Regions from separate parts of the Rouxiella sp. WC2420 genome, predicted to be linked through region 2. Evidence: predicted binding sites of a transcription regulator. Region 2 holds the regulator's gene; each other region holds the start of a gene.
The links. The regulator PhoB, encoded in region 2, activates phosphate uptake and scavenging genes when phosphate is short. The targets are predictions, from matches to a motif close to CTGTCATAAAACTGNCNNAT.
Positions count from the first base shown of each region.

Region 1 (6,120 bases), 990 kb from region 2:
CCGGTTCTCGGATAATATTGCCGTTGAGTACGGCGATCAGAAATTTACTTATCAATATATTGAAAAGCTAAGCCAAGGTTTTTGTCGTTATTACCAATCGCATGGTTTAAAAAAAGGTGATCATATCGGTATTCTTTCCGATGTCACACCTATGGCGATTGGCGCAATGTTGGGTGCATTATCCGCTGGGCTAATTTATATACCCATTAATATACACGCACCAAATGCCTGGGTCAGTGATTTAATTATATCTGCCGAACTGAAACATATCATGGTGCAGAATAAATACCGGGAAATATTAGATTCGCCTGGAGATAATGCATTTGTGACATTGCTAGATAATTTCTCAGCACAGGACAACTCGTTAACTACCACGTTGTATGAAAAGAATCTAAGCGATAACGTAGCCTATATCCTTTATACCTCAGGATCGACTGGCTAGCCGAAAGGCATCATGATCACACACCGCAATGCTTGCTCTTTTATCTGCTGGATGCAAAAAGAGTTTGCCATTACGCCAGGCGATCGAGTGTTCAGTCGCGCGCCTTTGCAGTTTGACCTTTCAGTGTTTGATATTTTTACTACCTTGCTCAGCGGCGCTTGTCTGGTCATCGTCCCCGAGAATTTTGATAACTCGCCGCTCAATGTGGTGAGCTATATGCGTGATAAAAACGTTAGCGTGGTGTACACCGTGCCTTCGGCCTATATCCGCTGGTTAAGTAAAGGTGAATTGCAGCGCGGAATACCGAGTCTGCGAACGCTGCTTTACGCCGGAGAGCCTTTCTCGCCCTGCTGGCTGCGCCGCGTCATGGACTGTCTGCCGACTACCGCCGTGGCCAACATTTATGGTCCAACAGAAACTAACATCGTGACCTGCCAGCACGTTTCAAAGCCAACTACGGAAACTAGCGAAATACCGATCGGTTTCCCTGTCGACGATACGGAAATCTATATCGTTGATGAAGCAATGAATTTACTGCCACACGGCGAGTCAGGGGAGATCCTGGTGCGTGGCAGTACGGTGTTTGCCGGGTATTTTACCGCGCCTGAACTGACGCGCGAGAAGCTGATCCAAAGCCCCTTTCATCAGTATCCGACATTGGCGTTTCGCACCGGAGATTATGGTTATATCAATGAAAAAGGGGAGATCATTTACAAAGGCCGGATGGATAATATGGTGAAAACCCGCGGTTATCGGGTCGAAATTGGCGACGTTGAGAACGCGTTTACATCTATTGAAGAAGTCGAAGAGGTGGCTGTTGTCTCTTTACCTCATGAAAAATACGGCGCAACGCTTCACGTTTGCCTGAGTCTTAAAGACGTCAATCAAGGGTTAGCGCTGATACAGGAAAAAATCGCTGAAATTCTACCCGACTACATGTTGCCCTACGATTTTACGGTGATGGAAGAATTGCCTAAAACGGCAACCGGTAAAATTGATCGCGTCTGGTTGAAACAGGCATGCAAAAACCAGCTGAAATCCAAGCCCGAGATAAAAACCTCACAAGCGAATTATGTTAAATTGGCGAAGGAATCATAATGGAAAGCGTCATACCAATTATCGAAACAGACAGATTAATTCTCTGCGGGTGCAGTGTGGAGGATTTTCCTGCAATGTTGCATATCTATCAAGATGATATAGCTATGCGATTTGTTCCTCCAGGGGTGATAGGGCGAGAGGCTTGCTGGTCACTGTGGTTACAGTACCATGGCATGTGGGCAACGCTGGGTTTTGGGTTTTGGGTATTGGATAATCAAACTGAAACCCTGTAATACTATTATCGGTGAGATAGGATTCGCAGACTTTAAGCGAGACACCATGCCATCAATGCCTGACATGTTGGAAATTGGGACATTATTACACTCTGACTTCCACGGTTTTGGTTATGGCTATGAAGCGAAATGTGCCATCCTCGACTGGCAGGATAAAACGTTGAGCCGTCCTGTTTGTTGTCTTGTGATGCCCGATAATATTGTTGCGATTAAACAAGCTATTAAAAGCGGATTTACCTTCGAAAAATCGATCGCCTACGGCGATTACCAGCTGCGCCTGGGGTTGCGGGAGGTTATTCGGTAACGTATAAGTTCATAAATTGCACGCTGTCACAAAACTGTCATATAACCTACATTTTAGTGTCACTAAACTGTCCTATTTTGCTCCTGTGCTAAACACTTTACTAAGCTTCGACTTGAGTCGAATCAAAATTATCCGTTGTAATTGAAGCTACAGCTGTATCAGCGACGTTCGCTTACCCGAATTACTTACTACTGTAGGCCTATCGGGATTCGTTCACTTACTGTGTTGCTGCAACTCCAATGTCATAGGGTAGATAACCACCAGGAGTGGAATATGAAACTGATGCGTACAACTGTCGCCGGTATTGTGGCAGCGACTTTCTCTTTAACAGCAATGTCTGCCTTTTCAGCAACTAATCTGACTGGCGCAGGCGGTACTTTCCCTGCTCCAGTTTATGCAAAATGGGCTGATGCTTACAATAAATCTACCGGTGTTCAAGTTAACTACCAAGGCATCGGTTCTTCCGGCGGCGTAAAGCAGATTATTGCCAAAACCGTGGACTTCGGAGCATCAGATGCGCCTATGAGCGACGCTGATCTCGAGAAGAACGGCCTGTTCCAGTTCCCTACCGTTATCGGTGGTGTTGTTCTGGCAGTAAACATTCCTGGTGTGAAATCCGGTGAGTTGACTCTGGATGGTAAAGCTCTGGGTGATATTTACCTGGGCAAAATCAAAAAATGGAATGATGCAGAGATAACTAAGCTGAACCCAGGCGTAAAACTGCCTGATACCAACATCGCCGTGGTTCGTCGCGCCGATGGTTCTGGTACTTCTTTCGTATTTACTAGCTACCTGTCCAAAGCTAACGCGGACTGGAAAAAAGACATCGGCGTGGGTACTACCGTAAACTGGCCTGTCGGTTTAGGCGGTAAAGGCAACGACGGCGTTGCTGCTTTTGTACAACGTCTGCCAGGTTCAATCGGCTATGTTGAGTATGCTTACGCCAAGCAAAACAATCTGACTTACACCAAACTGGTTGATGCCAGCGGTAAAGCGATTTCTCCTTCAGAAGAGTCATTCAGCGCGGCAGCCAAAGGCGCAGACTGGAGCAAAACCTTTGCTCAGGATCTGACTTTCCAGAAGGGCGACAATGCGTGGCCAATCTCTTCCACCACCTTTATTCTGGTCTATAAACAACAGCAAGACGCGGCCAAAGGCGCGGAAGTGCTGAAGTTCTTTGACTGGGCCTATAAAAACGGTGACAAGCTGACTACCGGTCTGGATTACGCTTCTTTACCACAGTCTGTTGTTTCTCAAATCCAGACAGCCTGGAAAAGCAACGTTAAAGACAGCAGCGGTAAGTCAGTCTACTAAGCCTTTGGCTTAGGATTGCTGGTGATATAAAGTACGAGTCTTCTGTCTCAATCTCTCCCGATAAACCCTTGTCGGGGGAGAAATAAATCTGAATAAGAAGAGAGTGTTATGGCTGAAAAAACGCCGTCCATCAAAGCACCAAGCAAGAACGGTGACATCATCTTCGGCGCGCTGGTTAAACTGGCTGCGCTGATTGTGCTATTCCTGCTCGGCGGGATCATCGTTTCGTTATTCATTTCTTCCTTGCCTAGCATGGAAAAGTTTGGCTTTTCTTTCCTGTGGAATAAAACCTGGGATGTACCCAATGAGCAATTTGGTGCGCTGGTGCCGATTTATGGCACGATTGTTACCTCGGTCATTGCTCTGCTGATAGCTGTCCCGGTCAGCTTTGGTATCTCACTGTTTCTGACTGAACTGGCGCCTAACTGGTTGAAACGTCCCCTGGGGATCGCTATCGAACTGCTGGCGGCTATCCCGAGTATCGTTTACGGCATGTGGGGCCTGTTTGTCTTTGCTCCTTTATTTGCGACTTATTTTCAAACACCTGTCGGCGATGTTCTTTCAGGCATTCCAATTATTGGTGCACTTTTCGCGGGTCCGGGGTTTGGTATTGGTATCCTGGCGGCTGGCGTAATTCTTGCGATCATGATCATCCCCTACATTGCCTCTGTGATGCGCGACGTGTTCGAGCAGACGCCAGTGATGATGAAAGAATCGGCCTACGGCATCGGTTGTACGACCTGGGAAGTTATCTGGCGTATCGTTTTACCTTTCACCAAGAACGGCGTTATTGGCGGCGTGATGCTTGGCCTCGGACGCGCTTTGGGTGAAACCATGGCAGTGACCTTTATCATCGGTAACACTTACCAGCTCGATAGTGCCTCGTTGTACATGCCGGGTAACAGTATTACCTCGGCGTTGGCCAACGAATTTGCCGAAGCAGCATCGGGCCTGCATACCTCGGCCCTGATGGAGCTAGGCCTGATCCTGTTCGTGATCACCTTTATCGTGTTGGCGCTATCAAAGCTGATGATTCTGCGTCTGGCTAAGAATGAGGGGCGTTAAGATGGCAACTCTTGAAATGCAAAGCAACGATGCGCTGTTTGAATCCCGTCGCAAACGTCAGGCCTGGCGACGCCAGAAGAACCGTATCGCGCTGTTGTTATCAATGGCGACCATGGTTTTTGGCCTGTTCTGGCTGGTTTGGATCTTGTTTACCACGGTAACCAAAGGTATCGACGGTATGTCGCTGGCGCTGTTTACCCAAAACACGCCACCGCCAAACACTGCAGGCGGTGGTTTGGCAAACGCCATTGCCGGCAGCGGACTTTTGATCCTCTGGTCTACAGTGGTTGGTACTCCGCTGGGGATCCTTGCCGGTGTGTATCTTGCTGAATATGGGCGTAAATCTTGGCTGGCCGAGGTGATTCGTTTTATTAACGATATCCTGCTGTCTGCTCCTTCCATCGTGGTCGGACTGTTTGTTTACACCATTGTAGTGGCAAAAATGGGTCACTTTTCAGGCTGGGCGGGGATTCTGGCGCTGGCGCTGCTGCAGGTTCCTATCGTGATTCGTACCACCGAGAACATGCTGAAACTGGTGCCTGACAGTCTGCGTGAAGCGGCCTATGCATTGGGAACGCCGAAATGGAGAATGATTTCAGCCATTACGCTGAAGGCCTCAGTCTCTGGAATTATCACGGGTGTTCTGCTGGCTATCGCGCGTATTGCCGGTGAAACCGCGCCGCTGCTGTTTACCTCGCTCTCCAACCAGTTTTGGAGCACCGATTTAATGCAGCCTATCGCCAACCTTCCGGTCACCATATTTAAATTTGCCATGAGCCCGTTTGCAGAATGGCAGGACTTGGCCTGGGCTGGCGTTCTGCTAATTACTGTATGCGTACTGCTGCTGAACATCATTGCTCGCGTGATCTTCGCCCAGAAAAAGCAGTAATTATAAAAATTTTGATTAAAGAGAGATGTCTTAATGAGTCGAATGACCGATGCATCCAACAGTAAAATCCAGGTCCGCGATCTGAATTTTTATTACGGCAAATTCCATGCGCTGAAAAACATCTCCCTGGATATTGCCAAAAACGAAGTTACCGCTTTTATCGGCCCGTCTGGCTGCGGTAAATCGACGCTTCTGCGCACTTTAAACAAGATGTATCAGCTATATCCTGATCAGCGTGCCGAGGGTGAAATTTTGCTCGACGGCGAAAATATTCTGGTAGATAAGCAGGATATCGCCCTGCTGCGCGCCAAGGTCGGCATGGTATTTCAAAAGCCGACCCCGTTCCCGATGTCGATTTACGACAACATCGCTTTTGGCGTGCGTTTATTTGAGAAGCTGTCGCGTACCGACATGGATGAGCGCGTGCAGTGGGCTTTGACCAAAGCGGCACTTTGGAATGAGTCGAAAGATAAGCTGCATCAGAGCGGTTACAGTTTGTCTGGTGGTCAGCAGCAGCGTTTGTGTATCGCTCGCGGTATCGCCATTCGTCCTGATGTTTTACTGCTTGATGAGCCTTGCTCGGCGCTGGATCCGATCTCGACCGGCCGCATCGAAGAGCTGATTACCGAGTTGAAATCCGACTATACGGTGGTGATCGTGACCCATAACATGCAGCAGGCAGCTCGCTGCTCGGACCGCACTGCGTTTATGTATCTCGGCGAATTGATTGAATACAGTGATACTGACTCATTGTTCACCTCACCTGCTCAAAAGC
Region 1 covers NZ_CP165628.1:5,257,401-5,263,520, forward strand. The annotation lists partial or broken gene AB3G37_RS24190 (AMP-binding protein) at 1-979, shown strand, start outside; gene AB3G37_RS24195 (hypothetical protein) at 1,175-1,540, shown strand; gene AB3G37_RS24200 (GNAT family N-acetyltransferase) at 1,540-1,773, shown strand; gene AB3G37_RS24205 (GNAT family N-acetyltransferase) at 1,709-2,077, shown strand; gene pstS (phosphate ABC transporter substrate-binding protein PstS) at 2,351-3,391, shown strand; gene pstC (phosphate ABC transporter permease PstC) at 3,500-4,456, shown strand; gene pstA (phosphate ABC transporter permease PstA) at 4,458-5,345, shown strand; gene pstB (phosphate ABC transporter ATP-binding protein PstB) at 5,388-6,120, shown strand, end outside.
Region 1: pstS (phosphate ABC transporter substrate-binding protein PstS) is a predicted target of PhoB. The motif match lies at 2,101-2,120, and genes of this name have one in related genera.

Region 2 (6,120 bases):
GCTCGGCCTGTTGCGCCTGACTTTCGGCATCGACAAGCTGTTGTTGGTATTGTTGCTGTTTTTGCTGAATGTTTTTCCACTGTTGCAGCCAGTTTAGACCTTGCTGTTGTTCCACTGTTTGCTGGCTGAGCGTGGTTTCCTGCAATCCCAGCTGAGTTAATTCTTGTTCGAGCAGTTGGCGTTGTTCCTCGCTGAGTAATTCAATACCGGCGGCGCGCTGGTGCAGCAGATCGAGGTCGATCTTCGCCTGTTTATGACGATCGAATACCTGTGCAGACAGTCGTCCATAAATCTCGGTGCCGGTCAGCTCTTCCAGCAGTTCGGCTCGTTCGTTGGCCCTGGCGTTAAGGAAGGCGGCAAACTGCCCCTGAGAGAGCATCATCGATTTGGTAAAACGGCCAAAATCCAGCCCCGTCAGCTCGGCAATCGCCGGAAGCTTATCGCGTACTTTGTCGGCGAGAATTTTGCCGTCGGCCAGTTGTGCCAGCTCGACCTTTGGTGCCTGCAAATTACCGGTTGGCGAGTTACCCGCCCGGCGCTGGCTCCAGAAGGCGCGATAGCCTACGCCCTTAACCTCAAACTCGACCTCGGCCAGCGATTCTGCGGTATGGCGGGTCATCAATTCGTTCTGGCTCGGAGACACATCCAGGCGCGGCGTTTGGTGATACAGCGCCAGGCAAATTGCGTCGAGTAGGGTGGTTTTACCGGCCCCGGTTGCGCCAGTAATAGCAAAAAGTCCATTACTGGCGAAGGGTTCGGCGGTGAAATCAATTTTCCATTCACCTTCCAGTGAATTGATATTTTTTAATCGTAATGACAGGATCTTCACTGGCTGGTTTCTCCGGCAGAATGGCCGTTTTCGACCTGTTCCAGCACCTGCGAGAACAGGGTGCGTATCCGCTGCTGGCGGCCCTCTTCAGGGGTATTTTCCTGCGCCAGTCGGCGTTCAAACACTTCGCTGACGCTAAGCTCTTTCAACGTTTCTTTCTCTTGCTGTAACAGACCGCTCAGACGCTGCTCTTTACTGCGCCGAAGTAGCACGACCTCCACCGGCAACGGATCGGTAAGCTGCTGGATACGCCGTTGGATATCGCTGAGATAATCCTGCGTCGCGACTTCAATATCGAGCCAAACCGGCAGCGTTTCCTGATTTTTTTCATAGGACTGCAGCTGTTTTTCAATCTCGGCCAGTGTGCCCTTAATGATTTCCATCGGCTGAGAGCGCGGGATCGCCAATGTTTCAATACTGTTAAGTTGATCGGCGGTGTAATCCAGCAGATAAACGCTTTTTTCATTGCTGGCTTCGTCAAAACTCAGGGGGATTGGCGAGCCGCTGTAGCGAATATGCTCGGTCCTGGCGATTTTCTGCGCTTTGTGAATGTGCCCCAACGCCACGTAATCTACCGGCGGGAAGGCCTGAGCGGGGAAGGCGTCTAAGGTACCGATATAAATGTCTCGCACCGAGTCGGAAGTGGTTACACCGACAGTGGTCAGATGGCCGGTAGCGATAATCGGCACCGCCACGCCGAGATGCTGGCGATGATCGCAGGCTGCCTGATAAAGCGCTGAATAATGTCCGGCGATAGCTTCTTGTAATGCAAGCTGTTTTTCGCTACCGGATTGCCCTGCCTGACTAGCCAGCAGATCGCGCGGGCGTAAAAACGGGATTGCACAAAGTATTGCCCCCGGCTGACCCTCGCGGTTTTTCAGGGTAATCACCTGGCGAGAAATATCCTCACCGACAGTCGCGATCACCTGAGTATTGAGGCAGGAAAGCAGCTCGCGAGATTCGTTCAGCGTAGCGACTGAGTCATGGTTTCCCGCCAGCACAATCAGCTGGCAGCCTGTCTGCTGTAAGTTCACCACAAAGCGGTTATACAGTTCGCGCGCATAGCTTGGCGGCGAGCCGGTATCGAAAATATCCCCCGCGACAATCACCGCATCGACCTGATGCTGTTCAACCTGTCCGATTAGCCAGTCAAGAAAAGCCTGATGTTCAGGCGCACGGCTTTTGGTAAAAAAGTACTGGCCGAGATGCCAGTCAGAGGTGTGAATCAGTCGCATGGGGGTCTCGCGGTGGCTGTAACAGGCGGCAAGTATAAACGCCCACGACCTTCTCTGTCCCCGAAAAATCATAACCATGTCATGTGCCTGAACTTAATATGACGGCTTGGCTACACTTAATTACACTCGAAATTGTTTTTCATAAATCTGTCACAAAACTGACGCATAATGGCGCCCGAAATCAAAATTAAGTTCGCTAACTTATTTGGCAGGCTATCAAAATGGCTAGACGCATATTAGTTGTGGAAGATGAAGCACCGATCCGTGAAATGGTTTGTTTTGTGCTTGAGCAAAATGGTTATCAAGCCATTGAGGCTGAAGATTTCGATTCGGCGGTCAATCGTTTGATTGAACCTTACCCGGAATTAATTTTACTCGATTGGATGTTGCCCGGTGGATCCGGAATTCAGTTTATTAAACATCTAAAACGCGAAGCGCTGACCCGCGATATTCCGGTGATGATGCTGACCGCCCGTGGCGAAGAAGAAGACCGCGTTCGCGGGCTGGAAGTTGGCGCGGATGACTATATTACCAAGCCGTTTTCGCCTAAAGAGTTAGTGGCGCGCATTAAAGCAGTTATGCGTCGTATCTCACCAATGGCGGTCGAAGAAGTTATTGATATGAAAGGGTTAAGCTTGGATCCATCCTCGCACCGTGTGATGGCCAACGAGCTTGCGCTGGACATGGGGCCTACCGAATTCAAGCTTCTACACTTCTTTATGACCCATTCCGAGCGCGTTTACAGCCGTGAACAGTTGCTCAATAACGTCTGGGGCACTAACGTATACGTCGAGGATCGTACAGTGGATGTACATATCCGCCGCCTGCGCAAAGCACTGGAAACCAGCGGTCATGACCGTATGATCCAAACGGTGCGTGGAACGGGTTATAGATTCTCAACCCGCTATTAATTAATACCTCAGCTATTTCACGTTGCACCTTTACGGGCATCGTGAAATATATTGGGTATGAATTGATGATGTTATATCTTTCACTCACAGCGGAGATACTGTGTGCTAGAACGATTATCGTGGAGTCGGCTGGCCGGCGAATTATTTATGTTTTGCTGTCCGGCGCTGATATTAGCCATTTTTATTGGCTATTTGCCCTGGTTATTGCTGGCTTCTTTAGTGGCGGCTCTGGGCTGGAATTATTTTAATCAGCTTAAACTTTCACACTGGCTGTGGCTTGACCGAAGTATTACTCCTCCCAGCGGATTATGGAGCTGGGAACCGCTATTTTATGGCCTTAATCAGATGCAGATGCGTAACCGGCGCAGAAGGCGCGAACTGGCGCTGCTGATTAAACGCTTCCGCAGCGGAGCTGAATCCCTCCCTGACGCCGTGGTACTGACGACGGAAGAAGGCAATATCTTCTGGTGCAACGGCCTGGCACAGGAACTGCTTGGTTTCCGCTGGCCGGAAGACAACGGCCAACACCTGTTTAACCTGCTGCGTTATCCCGAACTACGCGTCTGGATCCAGAGCCGCGACTTTACCCGTCCGCTTAACTTGCACCTTAATAACAATCACTACGTTGAATTTCGAGTCATGCCGTATTCGGAAGGGCAGCTATTGATTGTGGCGCGTGATGTCACCCAGATGCGCCAGCTGGAAGGCGCTCGTCGAAACTTCTTTGCCAATGTCAGCCATGAACTGCGCACACCGCTGACAGTGTTGCAAGGGTATCTTGAGATGATGGACGACGAGGCGCTGAAGGAGCCGTTCCGCAGTAAAGCGCTGGATACTATGCAGGAACAGACGCGGCGCATGGACGGGCTGGTTAAACAGTTGCTGACTTTATCGCGTATCGAGGCGGCAACCAACATTGATTTGCAGGAGAAAGTCGACATGCCAGGAATGTTGGGCATGCTGGAGCGCGAGGTGCAGACGCTAAGCAATGGTCGCCATGAAATTGTATTCAAAATCAATGAACAGCTTAAAGTTTATGGCAACGACGAGCAGCTGCGCAGTGCGGTTTCGAATCTAGTGTATAACTCGGTCAATCACACGCCAGCGGGCACGCGCATTGAAGTTAGCTGGCAGCAGACCGCGCAGGGCGCACAGTTTCAGGTCAGCGATAACGGCCCGGGCATTGCACCACAGCATATTCCCCGGCTGACCGAGCGTTTCTATCGTGTAGACAAGGCGCGTTCACGGCAGACCGGTGGCAGCGGGCTGGGGCTGGCTATCGTCAAACATGCGCTCAGTCATCATCATTCAAAGTTGGATATAGAAAGCGAAGTCGGGGTAGGGACGCGGTTTCTATTCACATTGCCTTATCGACTGATTGTCGATGCTCCTCAATTGCCTCACCATCACCGCGTTAAGCATTAAATCTTCACGATAAACGGATCAGCGATGGTCCGTTTTAATCTTATTTAATCAGTTCACACTTTGGGCAACGTGAAATTGTGACGCCCGATCATGAATTTATTTCATGTGATGTGAGAATTCCTCGTTTGGTGATGAACACTATTCATGGCAGCATAGATTTAAAGCCGTTTAGACATCCAGATGTCTAATGTAACTTCTCGGTATTATTAACATTGTTAACTAATCTCCGGGATGTCGTGCTACCCATTAATCAATGTCACGGCGACAGGTTCGTCGGGGCTTTTGCCAGGAGTTCATAATGTCAGTATCAAACCCAATTTATCGCGCCGAAGTCGTTGGTAGCTTTTTGCGTCCAGAAGCGCTAAAGCAAGCACGTCAGCAGTTTAAAGCCGGTGAAATCGATGCTCAGCAGCTGCGTGCGGTTGAAGACAGCGAAATTCGCCGCGTGGTTGAGCAGCAGCGCGAAGCCGGTTTGCAAGTGGTCACTGATGGTGAATTCCGCCGCGCGTGGTGGCACTTTGACTTCTTCGAGGGTCTGCAGGGCGTTGAAGGTTATGATGCAGAGCAGGGCATTCAGTTCAACGGCGTGCAGACCAAATCTCGCAGTATCAAAGTGGTTGATAAGATTGCCTTTGGCGATCACCCGATGATTGAACATTTCAGCTTTCTGAAAAGCATCAGTGGCGATGCGGTAGCTAAAATGACTATCCCTAGCCCAAGCGTGATGCACTTCCGTTTCAACCGTGATGCGGTTAAAGGCGTGTATCCAAATCAGGAAGACTTTTTCAACGATTTAGCTCAAGTTTACCGCGACGCTATCCAGGCGTTTTACGCCGCCGGTTGTCGTTACCTGCAACTGGATGACACCGTTTGGGCGTACCTGTGCTCAGAAGACCAGAAAAAGCAGATCATTGCCCGTGGCGATAATCCGGAAGAGCTGGCGAAAACCTACGCTCGGGTGCTGAATCAGGCTATCGAAGGCAAGCCGGAAGACCTAATCATCGGTCTGCACGTGTGCCGCGGTAACTTCCGTTCAACCTGGATTTCAGAAGGCGGCTACGAGCCTGTGGCAGAGATCCTGTTCGGTACTGTAAATATCGACCGTTTCTTCCTGGAATATGACAACCAGCGTGCCGGCGGTTTCGAGCCACTGCGCTTCATCAAGCCCGGCCAGCAGCAGGCAGTTCTGGGCCTGATTACCACTAAAACCGGCGATCTTGAATTGGCAAAAGACGTGGAGGCGCGACTCGCCGAAGCGGCTGAGTTCTTGAATATCAACCAGATCTGCCTAAGCCCGCAGTGTGGTTTTGCGTCCACCGAAGAAGGCAATAGTCTCAGCGACAAGCAGCAGTGGGACAAACTCAAGTTAGTTGTCGATCTGGCTGAACGCATTTGGTAAAAGCTTGATCTTTCGGGCTACAGCGACGTTCGCCTCCCTCGCTCACCCCAGTCACTTACCTGTGTAAGCTCCTGGGGATGAACTCGGTTGCTGCCTTGCTCTAACTCGAAATCTCTTCGCTTTGGTAAAAGCTTGATTTTTCGAGCTATAGCGGCGTTCGCCTCCCTCGTTCACCCCAGTCACTTACCTGTGTAAGCTCCTGGGGATGAACTCGGTTGCTGCCTTGCTCTAACTCGAAATCTCTGCGCTTTGGCAACAGTTTGATCTTTGATGCTATAGCGGCGTTCGCCTCCCTCGTTCACCCCAGTCACTTACCTGTGT
Region 2 covers NZ_CP165628.1:4,265,158-4,271,277, reverse strand. The annotation lists gene sbcC (exonuclease subunit SbcC) at 1-829, opposite strand, end outside; gene sbcD (exonuclease subunit SbcD) at 826-2,064, opposite strand; gene phoB (phosphate response regulator transcription factor PhoB) at 2,286-2,975, shown strand; gene phoR (phosphate regulon sensor histidine kinase PhoR) at 3,078-4,400, shown strand; gene AB3G37_RS19775 (cobalamin-independent methionine synthase II family protein) at 4,699-5,799, shown strand.

Region 3 (6,120 bases), 350 kb from region 2:
CGAACCCCCGCCGTTGAGTCGCATTATCTCACAGTATCGCAAGATAATAATGCCGCAACCTCCCACAATCCATTCTTGATACTTATTTCACAAAGCGATTTCTCGGTTATTGCCGCGTGCAATATCCATGAAGTACAAATTGCGATAACTATCAGAACAGCTGCTATAGGTTTATAAGGCATTAGTGCCTCCTTCTACTTGTTTTTAAGTAAAAAAGGCGCTACCTTTACGTTCTTGGGTGTAAAGATGGCGCCCCGAATTAACTAATAATTATTCGGGGCTCTTCTCTTTCTGGTCTTTACAAACTCATCCATTCTTGCAACAGATAATCCGTTATTAGAATAGTTAATAAAACATGCTCAGACCTGATCGATTCTGAGCACCCGCACGAAGTGTATCAGCCTTTTAAAAGCGCACCCAGGAAAATAACAATAAAATCATAAGTTTAGTTTTAATTAATGTGATTTTTTTATATATTTTAATTTCGAGGTTAAAAAATAGGATTTAAAAAAATAAAAATCCTTCTTTCAAGTTAAAAGATGTTTTTTAATTCCATAAATATAATTATCGATTTAAGTAATTCATCTGCCTTAATGCCTCGTCTAGTTTTTTTGCTCCATAAGTCAATTATCTTAGATAAATTTTTGTCTTGATGTTTTAATAATTAGAAAAGTGTCAGCCTCATGGATTGAAGCCAAGCTTCCAAAATTTTTAATCTGCTTTATAAATAGATTAAGTATAAAATTAGTAAAATAACTCATTAAACTTAGTTGGAGTTTGGAGTTTGGAGTTTGGAGTTTGGAGTTTGGAGTTTGGAGTTTGGACGGGCAAGCCATAAATTGATGTTGAGTCATGCGATTTTTTTGTCTGACTTGGTGTAAACCGCCTAAATGATTAGTATTTTCCCACTCAGCTTCCACTTTTAGAAAACATTTTTCCCACAGCTCGCACCTATACCACGACAGGCTATACTTGTTTATAAGGTCGCCACCTTTTTATCTCTGTCGCAAGTGAGAATTTACAGAGCGAAAGGATTTAAACGGGCCGCTGTAGGCGACTGGCAGCGGGCAAGGGGGTGTATCATGGTAAATCATGTCTGGGGACTAATGTCTCATCCAGGTCCCGAACTGCAACGCATTCAACGTGAACATGAAACGGTTTCGCACGTCTATTCTCATCATGTCCTGCTGATGGCAGCCATTCCCGTGGTGTGTTCATTTATAGGCACAACGCAGATCGGATGGAATTTAGGTGATGGGCAAAATATGCAAATCTCCTTGCTCACATCAGCATCTATCGCCGTAGCTTTTTATGTATTAATCCTTTGTGCCGTAGCGCTAATGGGCCGAATCATCTATTGGATGGCGCGTAGGTACGAAAGTCGGCCCAGTCTGAACAGCTGTATCGTGTTCGCGGGCTATGTGGCAACACCGATGTTTCTCAGCGGACTCGTCGCGTTGTATCCACTGGTCTGGCTGTGCCTGTTTGTCGGGCTGATAGGCCTGTGTTACAGCGGTTATCTGCTGTATCTCGGGATCCCCAACTTTCTGGAAATTGACCATCGCGAAGGCTTCCTGTTCTCCAGCTCAACGCTGGCTATGGGGGTTCTGGTGCTAGAGTTTCTACTGGCGCTGACGGTTATCATGTGGGGATATGGTTCACGGCTTTTCTAAATGAGGACAAATTATTAACGCATTAACTGAAGCTCTATAAATCCCCGTCCGGTACTCGCCAGTCGGGGATTTTTTTATCCTGCGATTTAGCCCTGCCAATCTTTTAACTTGCTGGTTTTACCAATTCCAGGATTAAAACTGTTGGTGGGATCGGCCTGCTGATAAAACTCTCGCAGATGCGATTTGGCCATATAGAGATGGCCGACATTGTGTTCTGCCGGATACTCGGCCCCTTTGGCATCAAGGATTTCCAGCATTTTGTGCTTCAGAGCCTTGCTGTCTGCGCCTTTCTTGACAATATAATCCTGATGGAAAACGTGACACATAAAATGCCCATAATAGAGTTTTGCCACCAGTTGCTGGTCAATCTCTGGCGGAAGAACCTCAAACCAGTCGCGATCGTTGCGGCGCAGGGCAATATCCAGCGCCAGAATATCCTCTACCTCTTTATCATGAACCGCGTGATAACGAACCGCTGCTCCTGCCGCCGCAAAGCGATGCAGAAATGCTTTCTTGCCCTCGTCTGCACTACAGACAAAAAAGTCGCCGTCGCGGTCGGCAAAAAAGTGGGTCAAAAAGTTTTGTGCTTCTTCGATACCCGCGCCAGACATTTTCAACAACAGGTGGTGTTCATAGCGATCACGATATTTTTTCATTCGCGGCGGCAGATGATTGGGCAAGGCCCGGCTCAGGCACTGCATCACGCGATCGCTAAAGTTTGACGGCAAAAACGGCACTTTATTGGCTTTAGCGTCAAACTTTCCTTTAGCCGTGAACATGTCCGGCATTTTATCGGTGCCGAGTTTATCGATCATGATAAAAGTGTCTTTACCGTAAACCTCGGTGATATCAAAGATATCGCGATGCATATATTCACCGGCAACCGGCAGGTTATTGAATTCAGAAAGAATACTGCGGCGCAAATCGGTCAATACTGCAGTATTGTCGGTTCCGATATAGAAAACCTGCTGCTGTGCTTCCGCCTCGAAGGTATCTAGCCTGACGGCAAAGATGGCGCGTTTTCCTGCGCAGCCCGAAGCCTCATACAAGCGGCGATGGTCAGCATTAAAGCGCGAGGGGGTATCGGCATCAACGTCGCGCACCCTCTCGGCATATTCATGGTCAGAGGCTTTCAACTCACTGTATTCGATATCAGCCTCTGTATATTCTGCATTCTCAAGACGAGTCAGGATCTCCTGCGGAGAATTGCCAAGGTGAATACCTAGATGATTAATAAGCTCGAGATTGCCCTGCAGGTTTATTTGCGCGTAGAGCGCCATTTCAGTGTAGGCCGGACCACGTTTTATCAGCGAACCGCCAGAGTTATTACAGACTCCGCCAACTACCGATGCGCCAATGCACGAGGAGCCAATCACGGAATGCGGTTCTCGTCCCAACGGTTTCAGACGTTTTTCCAGCTCATATAAAGTACTGCCCGGGAAACCGATTATCTGCTTGCCCTCATTAATTACCTGAATACCATTTAGCTTAAGGGTGCTGAAAATAACGATGTCACGGTCATAACCCTCCCCGCTGGGTGTCGAGCCTTCAGTCAGCCCAGTATTGGCTGCCTGCATAATAACGATTTTATCGGCCTCGACGCAGGCCTGCAGTAATTGCCATTGTTGCAGCAACGTTTGCGGAAATACCACGGCCAGTGCTTTTCCACCACCAGAACGGAATCCTTTACGGTAGCGTTCGGTTTGACTTTCCGAGGTCAGGACATGGCGATTACCTACAATCGACTTGAGTTTTTCCAGAAATGCGCTGTTATCGGCTGGCGTTGACTGTTGCTGAAATTTCATTCTGCCTCCCTGTCATTATTGTCGGCACTCGGGCCGCTATCTGCCATTAATCATAGGCGTTGTTTCTACATTAGGCAGTAAGCATGCCCGATATCAATATTTTAAGGTCATCTTTCAGCCATCAAAGCATCATTAATCTGTCACAGAAGTCGCGCTTAATGGACGACAGAATCTGTAAGCAACCGGAGACAGCATAATGGCGCAAGCTCAACTTAAGCTGGCACAGGCTGAATATCCTCAGGCCCAGCCACAGCATCAGAATAAAGTGTTAGACGTGAAAGGTCTGGTTAAGTCCTACAAATCCGGGACGCGCGTACTTAATGATATTAATTTCGAACTGCATGCCGGCGAATTTGTTGCGGTAATTGGTCGCTCGGGCGCGGGTAAATCAACTTTATTGCACGTACTTAATGGAACTATTCCTCTAAGTGAGGGCAGCGTTGTTTGCCATTATGACGGCGGAGACAAACAAGAGCTGGCAGGTTTGACCGGCAAGGCCCTGCGTCGTTGGCGGGCTGGTTGTGGCATGATTTTTCAGGATTTCTGTCTGGTACCTCGTCTAGACGTTTTAACTAACGTGCTACTGGGTCGTCTGAGCCAGACATCAACCCTGAAGTCTTTTTTTAACCAGTTTGATGACGAAGACCGTGCTCGCGCCATTTCTTTGCTCGAATGGCTCAACATGCTGCCGCACGCTCTGCAACGCGCCGAGAATCTGTCGGGCGGCCAGATGCAGCGCGTGGCTATCTGCCGTGCGCTGATGCAAAACCCGAGAATTTTGCTGGCCGATGAGCCGGTTGCCTCGCTGGATCCGAAAAATACTCAGCGAATTATGAATGCTCTGAAAAAAGTTAGTGAAGATAACATTGCCGTGATGGTGAATTTGCACTCGGTTGAGCTAGTAAAAGATTTCTGTACCCGAGTGATTGGTATTGCCCACGGCGAAATTATTTATGACGGACATCCAGATTATCTAACCGATTCTATTTTACACAAACTCTATGGCGAAGAAAGTGAAGCGGTAAACGCATAATTCACCCAACTATAAAAGGTTAATAATAAATGAAGAAGCTATTACGTCTGGCGGTATTTGTTGCAGGGTCAATGGCAGCAATGAATAGTATGGCCGCAGATGCACCAAAAGAATTAAATCTGGGGATTCTTGGTGGCCAGAATGCCACACAGCAAATCGGCGATAATATGTGTGTAAAGCAGTTCTTTGATAAAGAGCTGAATGTCGATACCAAATTACGTAATTCGTCTGACTACTCTGGAGTTATTCAAGGGCTGCTGGGTGGGAAAGTCGATATGGTATTAAGCATGTCACCTTCTTCTTATGCCTCGGTTTATTTAAATAATCCAAAAGCGGTGAGCATTGAAGGTATTCTGGTCGATGATACCGACCAGTCACGTGGTTACCACTCGGTAGTGCTGGTTAAAGCTGACAGTAAGTATAAAAAAGTTGAAGACCTTAAAGGCACCGCATTTGGCTTTGCCGATCCGGATTCAACGTCGGGTTACCTTATCCCGAATGCCGCCTTCAAGAAAATGTTTGGCGGCACGACTGACGATCAGTACAACCATTTCTTCTCAAGTACCACTTTCTCTGGCGGCCACGAGCAAGATATTCTTGGCGTGCTGAATGGCCAGTTTGCCGGTGCAGTAGCCTGGTCATCAATGATTGGCGATCCGTCAACGGGGTATACCTCGGGTGCTTTTGGCCGCATGATGCGCATGGACCATCCAGACCTGATGAAGCAAATCCGCATCATTTGGGAGTCACCATTGATCCCGAACGGTCCAATTCTGGTCAGCAACTCTTTACCCGCCGATTTTAAAGCTAAAGTCGTGGCGGCTATCAATAAGCTGGATAAAGAAGATCACGCCTGCTTTGTCAAAGCCGTGGGTGGCAACCAGCACATTGGCCCTGCGAGTATCGCTGATTATCAACAGATCATCGATATGAAAAGAGAGCTTACTCAAGGTAGTCGCTAATATCCTTTATCTTTAAGCCGCTAAGGTGTTGGCTTCTTTATTCGCCCCGGTCACTTATTTAATGTAGTTACCGGGGACTCGTTTAGTCGCCGCCTTCTGGCTACCTGTAATCCATGGGATATAGGCAATAACTTATCTGCTCATATCTTAATAAGATTAACTTAAGTAGTGATAATAACTTTCTCCGCCATTAACTTGTGGAAGCCTTATTTTGAATACAGAATTTCACCATTATTACCAGCAAATACGCAGCAAGCAAAAACGTGAGGCGCTGATATGGTCTGGCTTGATGTTGGTCCTTTATTTATGGGCGGGGAGTATTTCCGAGCTTAATCTAAAAACTATTATTGTCAACGCGCCGCATTTCTTCGATTACATCGGTCAGACTGTGCCGACATTACATTGGGACGTTCTGTTTGCCGATGGCCATACTAAAGGCTCTTTTGCTTACTGGGGCTATCGCCTTAATATTCAGTTACCGCTGATTTGGGAAACCATCCAGCTGGCTTTTTCTTCGACAATTCTGTCGACCTTATTATCCGTGGTGCTGGCATTTATCGCCGCTAACAATACGGATTCGCCAAAATGGCTTAAATTTAGCGTGCGAACCTTTGTTGCTTTCTTGCGTACCATGCCAGAGCTTGCCT
Region 3 covers NZ_CP165628.1:3,916,254-3,922,373, reverse strand. The annotation lists gene AB3G37_RS18155 (Hok/Gef family protein) at 24-182, opposite strand; gene AB3G37_RS18150 (Yip1 family protein) at 1,083-1,673, shown strand; gene dld (D-lactate dehydrogenase) at 1,760-3,478, opposite strand; gene phnC (phosphonate ABC transporter ATP-binding protein) at 3,675-4,511, shown strand; gene phnD (phosphonate ABC transporter substrate-binding protein) at 4,541-5,473, shown strand; gene phnE (phosphonate ABC transporter, permease protein PhnE) at 5,685-6,120, shown strand, end outside.
Region 3: phnC (phosphonate ABC transporter ATP-binding protein) is a predicted target of PhoB. The motif match lies at 3,605-3,624, and genes of this name have one in related genera.